Regions from separate parts of the Streptomyces fagopyri genome, predicted to be linked through region 1. Evidence: riboswitches for the same ligand, from Rfam matches in the RefSeq annotation. Region 1 holds a riboswitch; each other region holds the start of a gene.
What was found. A riboswitch is a leader RNA that binds a small molecule or an ion and turns the genes downstream of it on or off. The one in region 1 is predicted to bind cobalamin.

Region 1 (4,206 bases):
GGAGAGACCATGGGACAGGGGATGACCGGCGACCGCACCCGCGGCGTGGACATCTGTACGGCCGACGGGCCTCGGCCCCCGACCCACACGCCCGCCACTCTCCTCGGCCCGGCCGGCAGCACCAACGGGCCCGCCCCGTTCCGTCGCCACTCCACTCGGACCGTGGTGCTCGGCGGCCCCTGAACTGTTCGGTGATTGCGGCCACTTGGACGCCGGCGGCCTCTGTGGCGTGTCCTCACGGCGCACGGCCGACCCCCGGGTGCGGAATGAACGTACCGTCGCTCTCGTCGGTCCTCGGTCGACGGTGGAGCGGGGGCGCTCCCCGCTGCGGACAGCCGTTCCGTCCGCGGCCGAGGCTGCCCCGGACGCTCCACGGAGAACGGACGCGACCTGCCCGGGAGACGGGGAAGCCGGTCGCGGTGGACCGTTCGGACAGGTTGCCGCCGACCGACGGTCGAGTCCGTCGCCGTGGTCCAGCGGCGCGAGGTGGGCCGCCCCGCGGAAGGGCAGCCGGCCGGGGCGCGGTCGGTGCGAGCGGTGCAGTGTGCGGGACACCGTGGCGTAGTGGGGCAGGGGCCCCGCGACAGGCAGCGTTCGCGTCAAGGAACGCCGTCCGATGCGTGGTCCCGCCGTACCGGCCGGAAGACCTCCTGCCGGACGTACTCGACCCTTCGGCCGGCATCTCAAGTGGACCCGGCTGCCGCGCCGTTGAGACAGCGGGGAACGGGCCCGGCGTGAAGGCGGGACGGACGTCGCCCGTCAGGTCGCCGGCCGCCTGATGCCGACACGGGCCGCTCGTCGGCCCTCAGGAGCAGGCGCCGCCATCTCGCGCCCACCGAGTGCGCCGACCGCCGTTGTGGCCGTCCGGTCGCCCGGGATCGCCGCCCCTCCTCCCTCGCTGTCGCCGTCGTCGCCCGCACGCCACCGGGAAGGCGTCCGAGCCGTCCGCCAGTCTCCCGAGCCGTGGATTCCGGGAGAACACGCAGAGGGCCCCCGGACGGTTCCGGTGGGCCCTCTGCGTGTGATCGACGACCGGTGTCTCAGCCGTCTTCTCGGTGCGTCACCTCTGCGGGAACGCGTCAGTTCGTTACGGGAGTCGCTCCCGCCGCCACGGCCGCCGCCGGTCGCGGCGCCAGCAGTCGCTGCGCCAACTCACCGAAGACCAGACCGAATCCGGTCCACAGGGTGAGCTGGATGGCGAGGGCCGAGGTACGGAATCGCCACAGCAACGTGGCCGGGAAGTCCTTGGGGACCTCGTTGATGACCGGAAGGAACTCGTAGGCGATTCCGATCACGAGAGCGAAGAAGACGACCGCGGCGACGGTCCCGTACCAGGTGCCCCAACGGGGTGCGAGCCGCTTGCCGATGATCACGGCGGCGATCGCGAGAAGCACACTGAGCACCATCATCAGGAAGTACAGCGTCGTGCGCTTGCCGATGGTGTCGGGATCGCCGACGGACGGCGGGTTGGCCGGGTACTTCAGGAACGGCACGACGTAGACCGCGAGCAGGGCGCAGCCGGACAGCAGCAGCGCGGTCGCGCGCGGGCTGAAGCGGCCGACCCGGCCGAGCGCGAAGCAGTACGCGAGGGCGGCGATTCCGCCGAAGGCCACGCCGTAGATCAGCACGCCGGTGGCGAGGCCGCCGGTGGACTGAAGGCTACGGCTGACGATCTCGACCTCGTGCCCGTGTGCCGGGGCGTGGGCCTCTTCGAATCCGATGGCGTCGTCGACACTGGGCTCGCCCAGGAAGTAGGCGACGACGAGGGCCAGCACACCGGCGGCGAGACCGGCGAGCATGCCCCGCACGAGAAGATTTCTGACAGTTGCGGAGTTCATGGGTGCGCGGTGCCCCTCGTCAGTGGCAGGGGAAGCCGAGGAGGTGGCGGGCATCGTGCACCCACTCGTGGACGTCCTCGCCGGAGACGACGGCGGTGGCGCCCTGCTCGGCACCGACGAAATAGAGCAGGACCAGCATCAGGATGCCGAAGAAGACCGCCCAGGGGACGATCGTGCCGATCGGCAGCTTGGCGGGGATCGGGGTGGCTGTCGGCGGAGCGACGGTCTGCGCCATGGCAGGACCTCCTCGGGAGTTCGCGTCCCATCTCGGTGGTGCACAGGACGACAGCTGCGGGTCTGACTTGAGAGACCCCCCGAGGAGGGGGTCTCGTTCACAGTGGCGCGACCGTGCCGGATTTCCACCGGCTTCCGCCATGCCGTCGTCGATATCGCACTGACCGTACCGCGTGTCGGGTTCATGGCCAAGACCGTCCCAGCCGTCGTGATCTTCATCTCGCCGGGCAGGGCGGGCGGCCGTGACCTGTGGGTCAGCGGTGGATGAAGCGGGCCCGCGCCTCGTCGCCGGGGGCGCTCGTGCGCTCCTTCTCGTCGATGGCCGCGACGACCTCGTTCAAGTCGCCGAGTTCCAGGGCGTCGAGGACGTGGAGGGCGGCCGGCACCCGCGGGGAGAGGACGACTTGGACGCGGCCGCGTATCCGATCGGCCGTCATGACCGGGTTGGCGGCCGTGGCTGCGCCCATGTGCCCGATCCCACCGACCGCGACGGCGCTCACCAGGGAGCCTCGGGGGTGATGTCGGATGCGGCGAGGCCGAGTTCGCGCTCGCCGAGCGGGGTGAAGAAGCGTGCGACGTCCGCGTCGGTGACCTCGGCGAGCGTCGGTGGTGACCAGCGCGGGTCGCGGTCCTTGTCGATGACCTGGGCCCGGATGCCCTCCACGAGGTCCGGTTCGGTGAGCGCCGCGCAGGAGACGCGGTACTCCTGGTCCAGGACCTTCTCCAGTGAGCCGAGCCCGCGGGCCGCACGCATCGCGGCGAGGGTGACCTTGAGCGCGGTGGGCGACTTGGCGAGCAGGGTCTCCGCGGCCTGCTTGGCACCACTGTCCCCGTGGTCCAGCAGGCGGCCGATGATCTCCTCGACGGTGGCGGCGGAGTAACAGGCGTCGATCCATCCCCGTGCTTCCGCGAGCTCTCCGGGCGGCGCGGGCCTGACATGTCGGCCCAGCACCTCCCGTACCGGTGCGTGAGCGAGGTCCTGGACCAGGCGTGGCAGGGACCCGGACGGCACGTAGTGGTCGGACAGCCCGCACAGCTGGGCGTCGCCCGCGCCCACCGCGGTTCCCGTCAGCGCGAGGTGCGTGCCGAGTTGGCCGGGCGCGAGGGCGAGGAGGTAGGTGCCGCCCACGTCCGGGACGAAGCCGATACCCGTCTCGGGCATCGCGATGCGGGAACGCTCACCGGCGATCCGTACGCTGCCGTGGGCCGAGACGCCGACGCCGCCGCCCATCACGATGCCGTCCATCACGGCGACATACGGCTTCGGGTAGCGGGCGATACGGGCGTTGAGCCGGTACTCGTCGCGCCAGAAGGCCGCCGACGCCGTGCCGTCCCCGTTCTTGGCGTCGTCATGGATCGCGCGGATGTCGCCGCCCGCGCACAGGCCCCGCTCCCCCGCGCCGGTCACGACGACGGTCTCCACGGCCGGGTCGTGTTCCCACACCGTCAGCGCGGCGTCGATACGGCGGACCATGGCATGGGTGAGCGCGTTGAGCGCCCGGGGGCGGTTGAGGGTGAGGTACGCGGCACGCCCCTCGGTGCGCAGGAGCACGGAGTCGTCGGCGCCGGTGACCGCCCCGGCGTCATGGGCGCCGGTCATCCGAACGCCTCCGTCAGGCCGTGGGCGACGACAACACGCATGATCTCGTTGGTTCCTTCCAGGATCTGGTGGACACGGAGGTCCCGGACGATCTTCTCGACACCATGTTCGCTCACCACTCCTCCAGGTAGCCGCACCCCCGTGCGGTTGCCACGCCCGGCCCGCCACCGAGCAGCCGGTGCCGGTCACGAACCGCTCGGCCACGCCACGGAGGTGAGGTGCGCGCGGGTCGCCGCGGTCCAGGGCCGGGACCGCCGGACGGCGAAGGCCGGTGAGGCCACGACGACGTGGGTGGGACCGTCGGCGACGATGTCCCCTCCGGCCATGGCCACCGCACCGCCCCCCGGACGGGGGCCGGCTCCACGCGGCACCCCGGGTCACGGAATACACGACGTCTGACACCCGGCATCCGGACACCGGCGAGGTCAGCTCACCGTACGGGCAGCCCGGCCCCGGCCCTTCGGCCGGGACGAGCCGCCCATCCGGCGCGGGCGTGTGAACCCGGTCTACATCTTCATCCCGGCGTGCCCGCCC
Region 2 (4,206 bases), 2.7 Mb from region 1:
CCTTCGCGGCGATCGGCATCGGAGCCCTCGTCCCCGCGGCCATCATGTCCATCGCGGCCGCGAACCTCTTCACCCGCAACATCTACAAGGACTTCATCAAGCCGGACGCGACCCCGCAGCAGGAGACGAAGGTCTCCAAGCTGGTCTCGCTCCTGGTGAAGGTGGGCGCGCTGGTCTTCGTCCTGACGATGGACAAGACGGTCGCCATCAACTTCCAGCTCCTGGGCGGCATCTGGATCCTGCAGACCTTCCCGGCGCTGGTCGGCGGTCTGTTCACGCGCTGGTTCCACCGCTGGGCGCTGCTCGGGGGCTGGGCGGTCGGCATGCTCTACGGCACGCTCGCCGCCTACGGGGTCGCCTCGCCGACACAGAAGCACTTCGGCGGCAGCTCGAAGGAGATCCCCGGGATCGGGGAGATCGGCTACCTCGGCCTGACGGCGTTCGTCATGAACGTGGTGGTCTCCGTCGTCCTCACCTTCGTCCTGCGCGCCTTCAAGGCCCCGGACGGCGTGGACGAGACGTCACCGCAGGACTACACGGCGGACGCCGGCGACCCGGGAGTCAAGGTCGAACTGCCGCCCGCCACCGCGGAGGCGGGCCACTAGGCCCCGCCCGGCGGGAGCGGCCGGACCGGGCGCACGACAGCGGCACACGCGGCGGGCCGCCGGAGAGAAATCCGGCGGCCCGTCGCCGTACGTCTGCCGCACACTCTCCGCATGGACATCGTCATCAGGCCGGCGCGGCCGCGGGAGTACCCCGGCGTCGGCGAGATCACCGTGCGGGCCTATCTCGGGGACGGGCTGCTCGACTACGGGGAGAGCGACCCGTATCTCGGAGCGCTGCGGGACGTCGCGAGGCGGGCCGCCGCGGCCGAGGTGCTCGTCGCGGTCGAGGGCGAACGGATACTCGGCGCCGTGACCTTCGTCCCGCGGGGCGGCCCCATGGCCGACGTCGCGGGGCCCGGTGAGGCCGAGATCCGGATGCTCGCCGTCGCGCGCGAGGCCCGCGGCCGGGGTGCGGGCACCGCTCTCGTGGGCGCCTGCGTCGACCGCGCACGGGCCACCGGGGGCTGTACGCGCGTGGTGCTGTCCACCCAGCGCACCATGCGCACCGCCCACCGGCTCTACGAGCGCCTCGGCTTCACCCGCGCTCCGGAGCGCGACTGGAACCCGGTTCCGCACCTCGACGACATCCTCCTCCTCACCTACGAGTTGGCCCTCAGCCACACTCCGTAGCGCGCTCCCAAGCCGACACGGCACAACATGTGGTGGTGCTTCCTCAGCCCGGCACTAGATGTATGCTCATGCTCGCTGTCGTCGCAGGGGAATCCGGTGCGAATCCGGAACTGTCCCGCAACGGTGTACTTGTGCGCATTCGCGCACTGGCTTCAGTCCGAGGACCTGCCGACAGCGTGCCCCGGGCCGGCCGGCCCGGGCGCCTACGACGTCCGAGCCTCGTGGAATGGGCCGGTGGACGCACGCGTACCCGTCACGGAGTCGCGTGTCCCGCTGCCCTCCGCCAGGCCCCGTGCCGAGCGAGGGAGTGCCCCAAGTGACCATCGCGCCAGCCGACCCGGTTTCAGTTTCCGCCCAGCGGGCCCCGGTGGAAGCGGAGTCCGCGCAGCGGGCCCCGGTGGAGACGGACGGTCCCGGTACCACGTTGCTGCGTACCTTGACCGACTTCACCGCCGACCTCCCCGGCGCCGACCCCGGCCGGGTCGCCGCCGCCGCGCTGCGCGGCCGGTCCACGCACGCGGACGAGGCGGAGCTGCGCGAGCTGGCCACCGAGGCGGCCGCGGGCCTCATCTCCGAGGACCCCGTGTACTCGCGGCTGGCCGCCAGGCTGCTGACGGTCGGCATCGCCGAGGAGGCCGCCTCGCAGGGCGTCACGACGTTCTCCGAGTCCATCACCACGGGCCGGCGCGAGGGCCTGATCGCCGACCGCACGGCCGACTTCGTCGACCTGCACGCGGCCCGCCTGGACGCGCTGATCGACACCGCGGGCGACGACCGCTTCGGCTACTTCGGCCTGCGTACCCTGCACAGCCGCTACCTGCTCCGGCACCCGATCACCCGCAAGGTCGTCGAGACCCCCCAGCACTTCATGCTCCGGGTGGCGTCCGGCCTCGCGGAGGACGACACGGCCCGGTCCGTCGACGAAGTGGCCGCGCTCTACGGCCTGATGAGCCGCCTGGACTACCTCCCCTCCTCCCCCACGCTCTTCAACTCCGGTACGCGGCACCCCCAGATGTCGTCCTGCTACCTCCTCGACTCCCCGCTGGACGAGCTGGACTCCATCTACGACCGCTACCACCAGGTCGCGCGCCTGTCGAAGCACGCGGGCGGCATCGGCCTGTCCTACTCCCGCATCCGCTCGCGCGGTTCGCTGATCCGGGGCACGAACGGGCACTCCAACGGCATCGTCCCGTTCCTGAAGACCCTCGACGCGTCGGTCGCCGCGGTGAACCAGGGCGGCCGGCGCAAGGGCGCCGCCGCGGTCTACCTGGAGACCTGGCACTCCGACATCGAGGAGTTCCTGGAGCTGCGGGACAACACCGGTGAGGACGCCCGCCGTACGCACAACCTGAACCTGGCGCACTGGATCCCGGACGAGTTCATGCGCCGGGTCGACAGCGACGCGCCGTGGTCCCTCTTCTCGCCCTCCGAGGTGCCCGAGCTGGTCGACCTGTGGGGCGCCGAGTTCGACGCGGCCTACCGCGCGGCGGAGGCGAAGGGCCTGGCGAAGAAGACCATCCCGGCCCGCGACCTCTACGGGCGCATGATGCGCACCCTGGCGCAGACCGGCAACGGCTGGATGACCTTCAAGGACGCCGCCAACCGCACGGCCAACCAGACGGCGGAGCCGGGCCACACCGTGCACTCCTCGAACCTGTGCACCGAGATCCTGGAGGTCACGGACGACGGGGAGACGGCCGTCTGCAACCTCGGCTCGGTCAACCTCGGCGCGTTCGTCGACACGGCGGCCGGCGACATCGACTGGGAACGGCTGGACGAGACGGTCCGCACCGCCGTCACCTTCCTCGACCGCGTCGTCGACATCAACTTCTATCCGACCGAGCAGGCGGGCCGGTCGAACGCGAAGTGGCGCCCGGTCGGCCTCGGCGCGATGGGTCTCCAGGACGTCTTCTTCAAGCTGCGGCTGCCCTTCGACTCGCCCGCCGCCCGCGCGCTGTCCACCCGTATCGCCGAGCGCGTCATGCTCGCCGCCTACGAGGCCTCCGCCGACCTGGCCGAGCGGAGCGGCCCGCTGCCGGCCTGGGAGAAGACCCGCACCGCCCGCGGTGTGCTGCACCCCGACCACTTCGACGTCGAGCTGAACTGGCCGGAGCGCTGGGCGGCGCTGCGCGAGCGCGTCGCCGCGGTCGGCATGCGCAACTCGCTCCTGCTCGCCATCGCGCCCACCGCGACGATCGCGTCCATCGCGGGCGTGTACGAGTGCATCGAGCCGCAGGTCTCCAACCTCTTCAAGCGCGAGACGCTGTCCGGTGAGTTCCTCCAGGTCAACTCCTACCTGGTGGCCGAGCTGAAGAAGCTCGGCATGTGGGACGCGCAGACCCGGGAGGCGCTGCGCGAGTCGGGTGGCTCGGTGCAGGGCTTCACCTGGGTCCCGCGGGAGGTCCGCGACCTGTACCGCACGGCGTGGGAGATCCCGCAGCGCGGTCTCATCGACATGGCCGCGGCCCGCACCCCGTTCCTGGACCAGGCCCAGTCGCTGAACCTGTTCCTGGAGACGCCGACCATCGGCAAGCTCTCCTCGATGTACGCGTACGCCTGGAAGTCCGGCCTGAAGACGACGTACTACCTGCGCTCGCGTCCGGCGACCCGCATCGCTCGCGCCGCCCAGGCGCAGGCGAGGCCCGAGAACACCATCCCCCTCCAGCAGGTCGCCGACCCCGACGCCGTCGCCTGCTCCCTTGAGAACCCCGAGTCCTGCGAGGCCTGTCAGTGATGTCCACCCCGAACAGCGAGAAGAACCTGCTCGACCCGGGCTTCGAACTCACCCTGCGTCCCATGCGCTACCCGGACTTCTACGAGCGCTACCGGGACGCCATCAAGAACACCTGGACCGTCGAGGAGGTCGACCTCCACTCGGACGTCGCCGACCTGGCGAAGCTGTCCGAGGGCGAGCAGCACATGATCGGCCGGCTGGTCGCGTTCTTCGCGACGGGCGACTCGATCGTGGCGA
Region 3 (4,206 bases), 740 kb from region 1:
GAAAGGCCGGGCCTCGGCAGCTGTCACGGGCTCCCCGGCCCGCACCCCGTGCAGTACGTGGGCCAGCACCTCCACCCCGCGGACCACGCGCGGTCCGGGGCGGTTGAAGTACGCGGGGCCGTCCAGGACCCACACCCTGCCGGTCCGGACGGCCGGCAGTTCGCTCCATCCGGGCAGCGAGGTGAGCAGATCGGATTCGCGCAGCGTGCGTTCGGGTGCGGACCCGCAGGGCATGACGAGGACGACGTCCGGATGCGCTGCCCGGACGTCGTCCCACGTCATCGGCTTGGTGTGTTCACCCGGTGAGGCCAGGAGCGGTTCGCCGCCGGCATGGGTGATCTGCTCCGGCACCCAGTGACCCGCCGGCCACAGCGGGTCGAGCCATTCGACGGCGACGACGCGGGGGCGCGGCCGGCCCGAGGTCAGCCGGGCCACCGTGGCCAGCCGGGCCGACAGCTCCGCCGTGTGTCGTTCGGCCCGCTCGCGGACGCCGAGGAGGTCGCCGACGGTGACCAGGCACCGCAGGACGTCCTGGAGGGTGCGGGGTTCCAGGCTCAGGACACGCGTGTCGGCGTCGAGGAGGCGAACGGCGCTGCTGACCTTCTCGTAGGAGACGGCGCACACGGCACACAGGTCCTGAGTGAGCAGGACGTCGGGGCGCAGTGCCGCGAGCGCTCCGGTGTCGAGCGTGTAGAGAGAGGATCCGGAGTGTGCCGAGCCGCCGACGGCCTCCGAGATCTCGCGGCTGGTGAGGTCATCGGGGGTGAACCGGGCGCCGGTCACGACCGGGATGGACGCCACCGCCTCCGGTGGCCAGTCGCATTCGTGGGTGCGGCCGACCAGAGCTCCCAGCAGGCCCAGTTCGGCGACGATATCGGTCGCGGCGGGCAGCAAGGAGACGATACGCATGCGGCGACTGTAGGCGGTGCGCCGCCGTGTGCTGCGTCCCGCGCCGATTGAGGGCTTGGCGCCCCGTGCGGCATGGCACCCACACGGCCGGGCCGGCCGGAAGCACCTGGTCGGCGCCTCCGGCCGGTTCCGACGCGATCGGACCGGTCAGGCGCCCCAGCGCACCGCGATCGTGTCGCCGACGTTGATCACCTGCTGGCGGGTGGCCGCGGCGAAGGAGGAGCCGTCGACGCTGACCTTCCAGGTGTTGGAGCCGCTGTTGGCCTTGCCGTTGACCGTGGTGATCGTGCCGGTGCCGGATGAGGGCGTCACGCCCGTGACGCAGCCCGCGGGTGTGGCTGCGCTCGTCGCGGCGTCGAGCACAGCGCCGAGTGTCGTCGTCGTGCCGGTAGGGGTGAGGGACACCGAGCACACCTTGAGGCCGCCCGCGCCGTCGTCGACGGTCAGCGCCAGCTTCGTCGCCGTGCCCGAGGTGAAGGTGCTCTGGCCGACCCACTGCGGTGCGCCCGAGGTTACGGGGGTCGGCGGGGTGGCGGTGAAACCGCCGCCCGCGACGGCCCGCAGACCGTCGACCGACGCGTACGCCGACGGGGTCGTGTCACTCGGCAGGTACTTGAAGCCGCCGCCCGGGTTGAACTGCTGGGCAATCAGGAAATCGACGGGTGTCTTGCCCATGGAAGTGAGGAAGTCACCGGTCTGCGGGTTGATGCCGCAGGCGTTGAGTCCCGAGACGGCCCAGCCGTTGGAGTCCGTGTTGACTCCGAACATGGAGTTGAACGCGCCGCTGCCCGCGACCAGTTTGCCCTTGAGGAACGTCTTGGCCTGGACGATGTCGGTGTCCGTGTTGGGGACCCCGGAGACGCACAGCGCGGCCATCGCGGCGCCGGTCATGTCGATGTCGCTGGTTGCGGCGAGTTGGGTCGCGTTGCCTTCGGCCTTGCTGTAGTTCCAGCCGCCGTCGTTGTGCTGGTTGGCGCGCAGCCGGGCGATCATCGAGTCGCGCAGGGACTGGGGGATTCGCTGCCCACCGGCCTGCGTCTTGGCGCCGTTGAGGGCCAGGGCCGCGAAGACGGTTCCGTTGAAGTTGGCGGACGGACCGAAGTAGCCGGCCTCCGCGGTCTGCCAATAGCTGTAGATGTCGGCGACCAGGTTACGGGAGGCGGAGACGCGGGCCGGGTCGATGCCTGCCGCGTATCCGTTCAGGGTGGCCCGCTCGTAGTCGGTCACTACGGGGGTGGCCGACGGCCACGCGGAGGTCGCCAACAGGTTCCGGTAGACGGTTCTCGCGTTCTTGCTTGCGTCGCCGCCCGGCGTCACATCCACCGCCGCGGTTCCGGCGCTGGCGAAGGCGCTGAAGGCCCACTCGTTGGACAATCCGGACCCCGCGTACGAACCATCCGCGGCCTGGAGCGACTTGAGATACGTCACACCGTTCGTCTTCGATGTGGCGATCTGAGCGGGGGTCGACGTCGCCGCCGCGGGAAGAGCGGTGAGGACGAGGGCGCCGAGGGCGGCGGCCGTCGTGAGCGTGGCACGACGGATTTTCACATGACGGGACATGGCCTGCTCCTGGGATGAGGGACGCCGGCCGGCCCCGCGTGAACCACTGAGGAAGCGGCGGGTTCGGGCCGCCGTCCAAACGCGTGGATCGGCTTCCAAAAAGAGCTCGCCGTATGGGTGTTCGGGCTCGGAACGGCCCCTCGCCGTCCCACACCGTTGCGCGTCAGCCCCGGATTCGCACCAGGTTCCCCCACATGGCAGCGCAGGACGCTACCCGACGGGCCCGCCACCCGCCAGACACACTCGGGCCGAGCCTCCGGGCACCGTGCGCAATCCGGTGCCTCCACCTTGACGCTCTCTTTGACTCGGTGTTCAATTCCGGCTGATACGTACTCAACTCCAGGGGAAGCCGGTCGAACGCCGGCGCTGACCCGCAACCGTAGGCCCGGCAACGACCGGGCGAGCCGGAACACCTGGAGCCTGATGTTCAGGGACAAACGCCGTCGAGGACTACGGCGTGGTTCGACCAGCTCTCACCGCGGTGACACCGTGTTCGGTGAGAGCCTTTGACCACGCTCGGAATCCTTGCCGGCACACGACAAGGGGCCGGGGGCCGTGGTGGGGACCGACAAGCGCACAGACCGGCGTTCGGGGAAGAGACGCATACCCGTGCTGTCCGCAGCGACGGCACTGCTCGTGCTCGCGGCCTCCGGGTTGACCTTCCTCATGGTGTCTCCCGCGGCGGCGGATCCTCTCGGGGACTGCACCGCGACCAAGGGCGCCGTCGTCGCCGTCGACTTCGGTCCCTTCGGCGGACCGGTGGAACGCGGTTGCGACACCACCCCGACGACCGGCTACGACCTGCTGCACGAGGGCGGCTTCAATACGACCGGGACCGAGCACGACGGCCCGGCCTTCATCTGCCGCATCGGCGCCGGTTCCTTCAACTCCGGCACCCAGTATCCGACTCCGGACAAGGACGACTGCGTCCTCACCCCACCGGCCACCGCCTACTGGTCGTACTGGACCGCCTCCCCGGGACAGGACGACTGGACCTACAGCCAGTACGGCGCGATGGACCGCAAGCTGGGGGACGGAGACGTCGACGCCTGGGTGTACGGCGGCACCGACATCGGCGGCAGCACCGGACAGCCCACGTTCACTCCGGACGACGTACGCGCCGGCGGCACCGACACCCCGGACCCGGGGAACACGCCCACCGGCGCCCCGGGCGACGTCGACCTGGCGGCGGCCGGCGCATGGCTGAAGGGCAGTCTCGTCGACGGTGAGCGCATCGTCGACGACGGCGCCGACACGCCGAACCACCTGCTCACCACGGAGACGGCGTACGCCCTGGCCGCCGCCGACAGGAAAGACGCAACCGTCAGCAAGATCGCGGCGTTCCTCGCCGCCCACACCGATGATTACGCCTACCTCGCGGGCAAGGACGAGGCCCCCGACGCCACCGCCGCCGCCCGACTCGCCCTCCTCGCCGAGATCACCGGCCAGGACCCGACCGGCTTCGGCGGCCACGACCTGATCGGCGACCTGAAGAAGAACGTCTGCGCCGCGGGCCCCGAATCCGGTGAAGCCACCCCGGGCTGCACCGCAAAGGGAGACTTCCGCAACGCGACCTATGCCGACGGCCAGGCCCTGTCCGTTCTGGCCCTGCTGCGCGCCGGCGTGACGCCCCCGGCCGACACCGTCGAACGCCTCACCCAGGTCCAGTGCAAGGACGGCGGCGTCACCAGCATCCTCATCCGGCCCGGCGAGTACTGCGACGGAGACCCGGCCACC
Region 4 (4,206 bases), 6.3 Mb from region 1:
CGACGGCCGGACGCTGCCGCCCGCGCTCGACATCGAGTACAACCCGTACAGCAGGCACAAGTGTTACGGCATGAGCAAAACCGGGCTCGTGCACTGGATCCAGGACTTCAGCGACGAGCTCGAACGGGAGACGGGCCGCCGCCCGGTGATCTACACGACCGCCCACTGGTGGACCACCTGCACCGGGAACAGCCGCGCCTTCGCCGCGGACCACCCTCTCTGGCTGGCCCGCTACGACTCATCGGACATCGGCGCGGTGCCGGGCGGCTGGTCGACGTGGACGTTCTGGCAGTACGACAACAACGGGGCCCTGCCGGGTGACCAGAATCTCTTCAACGGATCCCTGGCCCGGCTGAAGAGACTCGCGAGGGGCTGACGGAGCCCGATATTCCGCCTTCGTTCGAACCACGGGCCACTCCGCGGGCGTTCACGCCGACACAAACGGAGGGGAGAACCGTGGTTCGATACACCCCTAAGCCCGCCTCAGTTCATCTTCCGTTCACTCAGGTTGCCTACGGTCCAACTGCCACTGACGTCAAACAGAAGCCTGGGTAAATGGAACACATCACGCTCCTCCTCGGAATCGTGATCGTCACCGCTCTCGTGTTCGATTTCACGAACGGTTTCCACGACACTGCCAACGCGATGGCGACGACCATCTCGACCGGCGCTCTGAAGCCCAAGACGGCGGTGGCCATGTCCGCCGTGCTGAATCTCGTCGGTGCGTTCCTCTCCGTGGAGGTCGCCAAGACGATCTCCGGCGGACTCATCAACGAAGAGGGCATACGCACCGAAGTGATCTTCGCGGCGCTCGTCGGCGCCATCCTCTGGAATCTGCTGACCTGGCTCCTGGGTCTGCCCTCCAGTTCCTCCCACGCGCTGTTCGGTGGTCTGATCGGCGCCGCGGTCATGTCGGCCGGCTGGTCGTCGGTGAACGGCTCGACCGTCGTCACCAAGGTCCTGCTCCCCGCGGTCGCCGCGCCCGTCGTGGCCGGATTCGCCGCGATGCTGGCCACCCGGCTGACGTACCGGATCAGCAACCGCGCCGACCAGAGGGCGACCGCCAAGGGCTACCGCGCCGGCCAGATCGCCTCGGCCGGTCTGGTCTCGCTGGCGCACGGCACGAACGACGCGCAGAAGACGATGGGCATCATCACCCTCGCCCTGGTCACCGGAGGCGTGATCGCTCCCGGCTCGAACCCTCCCACCTGGGTCATCGTCTCGGCCGGTACCGCCATCGCGCTCGGCACCTACCTGGGCGGCTGGCGCATCATCCGCACGATGGGCAAGGGGCTGACCGACCTCGCGCCGCAGCAGGGCTTCGCCGCCCAGACCAGCGCCGCGACGGCCATCCTGGCCTCCTCGCACATCGGCTTCTCCCTCTCCACCACCCAGGTCTGCTCGGGCGCCGTGATGGGCTCGGGTCTCGGCCGCAAGGGCGGTGTCGTCCGCTGGTCGACCGCGACCCGGATGTTCGTCGCCTGGGGCCTGACCCTGCCGGCCGCCGGACTGGCCGGCGCCGCCGCCGAGTTCCTGACCAAGCAGGGCACCTGGGGCATCGTCCTCACCGGCGCGCTGCTGGTCGCCGGCGCCGGCGTCATCTGGACCCTGTCCCGGCGTCAGCCGGTCACCGTCGACAACGTCAACGACGTCGCCGCCGAGCCGGCCGGTGTCGTCACCACCGCGATGGCCGCGGTCGTCCCGCCGCCCGCGGGCCCCGTCGCCGGAGACCGGTCCGGCGATCTCAAGACCACCATCCCGTCCCCGGACGCGGAGCCCACCCGCCCGGCCACGGTGTAAGGACAGAACAGCATGAACATCGACTGGGCAGCCCTCGGCTCCGTCTTCGGAGTCAGCCTCGTGGTCACCGTGGCCCTCGTCGGCCTCTTCACCCTCGGCATCGTCGGTCTCACCAAGCGCGAGTCCGCGTCCGCCCAGGGTGGTTCGGCCGCTCTCGCGGTCACCGGCGCGTACGTCTGCTTCGCCGCGTGCGCGGCGGCGGTGGCGTACGGGATCTATCTCATCGTCGGCAAGTGACCTCGCGCGGGTGACCGCGCTCCGGCAAACAGCCTGAATCGGGCTTCACTTCACGTGGGGTGCGGGACGGATCACCGTCCCGCACCCCACGCGTATGCCGTCCCTCACCCCACGCGCACGTCCTCCCCCGCCCCTCGTCATGTGGGCCTTCGCACACTCTCCCCTCGCAGGTCAACGGCAAGTTGACGGGTCCTGCAACCCGTGGTGGACTGCCGGAGCCAAGTACGGCGACAGAAGAGGAAGCCGGTGTGAATCCGGCGCGGTCCCGCCACTGTGACCGGGGAAGGAACTCCCCGGGAGCCAGGAACTCTCACCGCCGGTCTCGTCGAACCAGGGCGTGGACACCCTGAGTGAGGACATATCGCCATGCGCGGCTGCCCGTTGCGGGTCTTGATGAGTACGAGGGTTCCACTTCACCCCACGGCCGGCTGACCCCGTGCGTGCCGATCGCGTCTTCGCGTACGGCGCCGCCACCGGCCTCCTCGGCGACCTGCTGCTCGGCGACCCCCGCCGGGGTCATCCGGTCGCCGCGTTCGGGCGGGCCGCGGGAGCCGTGGAGCGGATGCTGTGGCGGGACCACCGCGGATGGGGAGCGCTGCACACCAGCGTCTGCGTCGGGGGCGCCGGTGCGCTGGCCGCGCTGGCGAGCCGCTGCGCACGCCGTTCCCGTACCGCGTCCATCGCCCTGACCGCCGCCGCCACTTGGGCCGTCGTCGGGGGCACCTCCCTCGGGCGTGAGGCGCGGGCGATCGGTGCCGCGCTCGGCACCGGTGACGTCGAGGCCGCCCGCGCACGGCTGCCGCACCTGTGCGGGCGCGACCCCCAGGCGCTGGACCGCGACGGCATCGCGCGGGCCGTCGTCGAGTCGGTCGCCGAGAACACCTCCGACGCCGTGGTGGGCGCCCTGGTGTGGGGAGCGGTCGGCGGTGTGCCCGGACTGGTCGCCTTCCGCGCCGTGAACACGCTCGACGCCATGGTCGGGCACAGATCCGCCAAGTACCTGCGGTACGGCTGGGCTTCCGCGCGGCTCGACGACGTCGCGGGCTGGCCGGGAGCGCGGCTGACCGCGGCGCTCGCCACCGTCGCCGGCGACGACCCGCGCGGGGCGGTGCGCGCCTGGCGCGCCGACGCCCGCCGGCACCCGAGCCCCAACGCCGGTCCCGTGGAAGCCTCGTTCGCCGGATCGCTCGGGGTGCGGCTCGGCGGGCCCCTCTCGTACTCCGGCCGGATCGAGCACCGGCCCGTCCTCAACGACGGCGGGCGCGCCGTGCGCGTCGGCGACATCGAACGGGCCGTACGGCTGTCACGGCGCGTCGGCTGGCTCGCCCTGGGCGCGAGTGCCGCGGGACGACTGCTGGCCGGGCGGCTGATCGCCAGGGGCCCCCTCACGAAAGGGCGTACGACATGAGCGGCGGTCTCCTCGTCGCCGGAACCACCTCCGACGCCGGCAAGAGCGTCGTGACCGCCGGGATCTGCCGGTGGCTGGTGCGGCAGGGCGTCAAGGTCGCGCCCTTCAAGGCGCAGAACATGTCCTTGAACTCCTTCGTGACCCGCGAGGGCGCCGAGATCGGGCGCGCCCAGGCCATGCAGGCGCAGGCCGCCCGCGTGGAACCGACCGCCCTCATGAACCCCGTGCTGCTGAAGCCGGGCAGCGACCGGAGCAGTCAGGTCGTGCTCATGGGCAGACCGGTGGGCGAGATGACCGCCCGCGGCTACCACGGCGGCCGGCAGCAACAGCTCCTGGGCACCGTGCTGGACTGCCTCGCCGAGTTGCGGGGCACATATGACGCGGTGATCTGTGAGGGGGCCGGCAGTCCTGCCGAGATCAACCTGCGGCGGACCGACATCGTGAACATGGGGATCGCGCGCAACGCGCGGCTGCCGGTGCTCGTCGTCGGCGACATCGACCGCGGCGGTGTGTTCGCCTCGTTCTTCGGGACGGTCGCGCTGCTGTCCCGCGAGGACCAGGAGTTCGTCGCCGGATTCCTGGTCAACAAGTTCCGGGGTGATGTGTCCCTGCTGGAGCCCGGACTCGACATGCTCAAGGACCTCACCGGACGCCGTACGTACGGGGTGCTGCCCTTCCGGCACGGCCTCGGGATCGACGAGGAGGACGGCCTGCGCGTCTCCTTGCGGGGCGCCGTACGGGAGTCCGCGGTCGCCGGGCCG

Region 2: it holds a riboswitch for cobalamin, as region 1 does, so the genes downstream of both, GFH48_RS14670 (ribonucleoside-diphosphate reductase subunit alpha) here and GFH48_RS03200 (CbtB domain-containing protein) in region 1, are expected to answer to the same signal.
Region 3: it holds a riboswitch for cobalamin, as region 1 does, so the genes downstream of both, GFH48_RS00065 (prenyltransferase/squalene oxidase repeat-containing protein) here and GFH48_RS03200 (CbtB domain-containing protein) in region 1, are expected to answer to the same signal.
Region 4: it holds a riboswitch for cobalamin, as region 1 does, so the genes downstream of both, GFH48_RS30460 (cobalamin biosynthesis protein) here and GFH48_RS03200 (CbtB domain-containing protein) in region 1, are expected to answer to the same signal.

Annotation. Positions count from the first base shown of each region.
Region 1 covers NZ_CP045643.1:757,889-762,094, forward strand. Annotated here, with positions in the region: gene GFH48_RS03195 (CbtA family protein) at 1,080-1,838, opposite strand; gene GFH48_RS03200 (CbtB domain-containing protein) at 1,858-2,073, opposite strand; cobalamin riboswitch at 2,109-2,253, opposite strand; gene GFH48_RS03205 (hypothetical protein) at 2,327-2,539, opposite strand; gene GFH48_RS03210 (enoyl-CoA hydratase/isomerase family protein) at 2,569-3,672, opposite strand; partial or broken gene GFH48_RS38960 (acyl-CoA dehydrogenase family protein) at 3,669-3,927, opposite strand; gene GFH48_RS38965 (hypothetical protein) at 3,858-3,998, opposite strand; gene GFH48_RS03220 (multicopper oxidase family protein) at 4,179-4,206, opposite strand, start outside.
Region 2 covers NZ_CP045643.1:3,444,359-3,448,564, forward strand. Annotated here, with positions in the region: gene mctP (monocarboxylate uptake permease MctP) at 1-605, shown strand, start outside; gene GFH48_RS14665 (GNAT family N-acetyltransferase) at 717-1,235, shown strand; cobalamin riboswitch at 1,298-1,422, shown strand; gene GFH48_RS14670 (ribonucleoside-diphosphate reductase subunit alpha) at 1,552-3,969, shown strand; gene GFH48_RS14675 (ribonucleotide-diphosphate reductase subunit beta) at 3,969-4,206, shown strand, end outside.
Region 3 covers NZ_CP045643.1:15,664-19,869, reverse strand. Annotated here, with positions in the region: gene GFH48_RS00070 (cobalamin-binding protein) at 1-909, opposite strand, end outside; partial or broken gene GFH48_RS00075 (DUF4430 domain-containing protein) at 1-1, shown strand, start outside; gene GFH48_RS00065 (prenyltransferase/squalene oxidase repeat-containing protein) at 1,057-2,469, opposite strand; cobalamin riboswitch at 2,565-2,702, opposite strand; gene GFH48_RS00060 (prenyltransferase/squalene oxidase repeat-containing protein) at 3,136-4,206, shown strand, end outside.
Region 4 covers NZ_CP045643.1:7,053,521-7,057,726, reverse strand. Annotated here, with positions in the region: gene GFH48_RS30475 (lysozyme) at 1-376, shown strand, start outside; gene GFH48_RS30470 (inorganic phosphate transporter) at 556-1,800, shown strand; gene GFH48_RS30465 (hypothetical protein) at 1,813-2,037, shown strand; cobalamin riboswitch at 2,226-2,366, shown strand; gene GFH48_RS30460 (cobalamin biosynthesis protein) at 2,474-3,445, shown strand; gene GFH48_RS30455 (cobyric acid synthase) at 3,442-4,206, shown strand, end outside.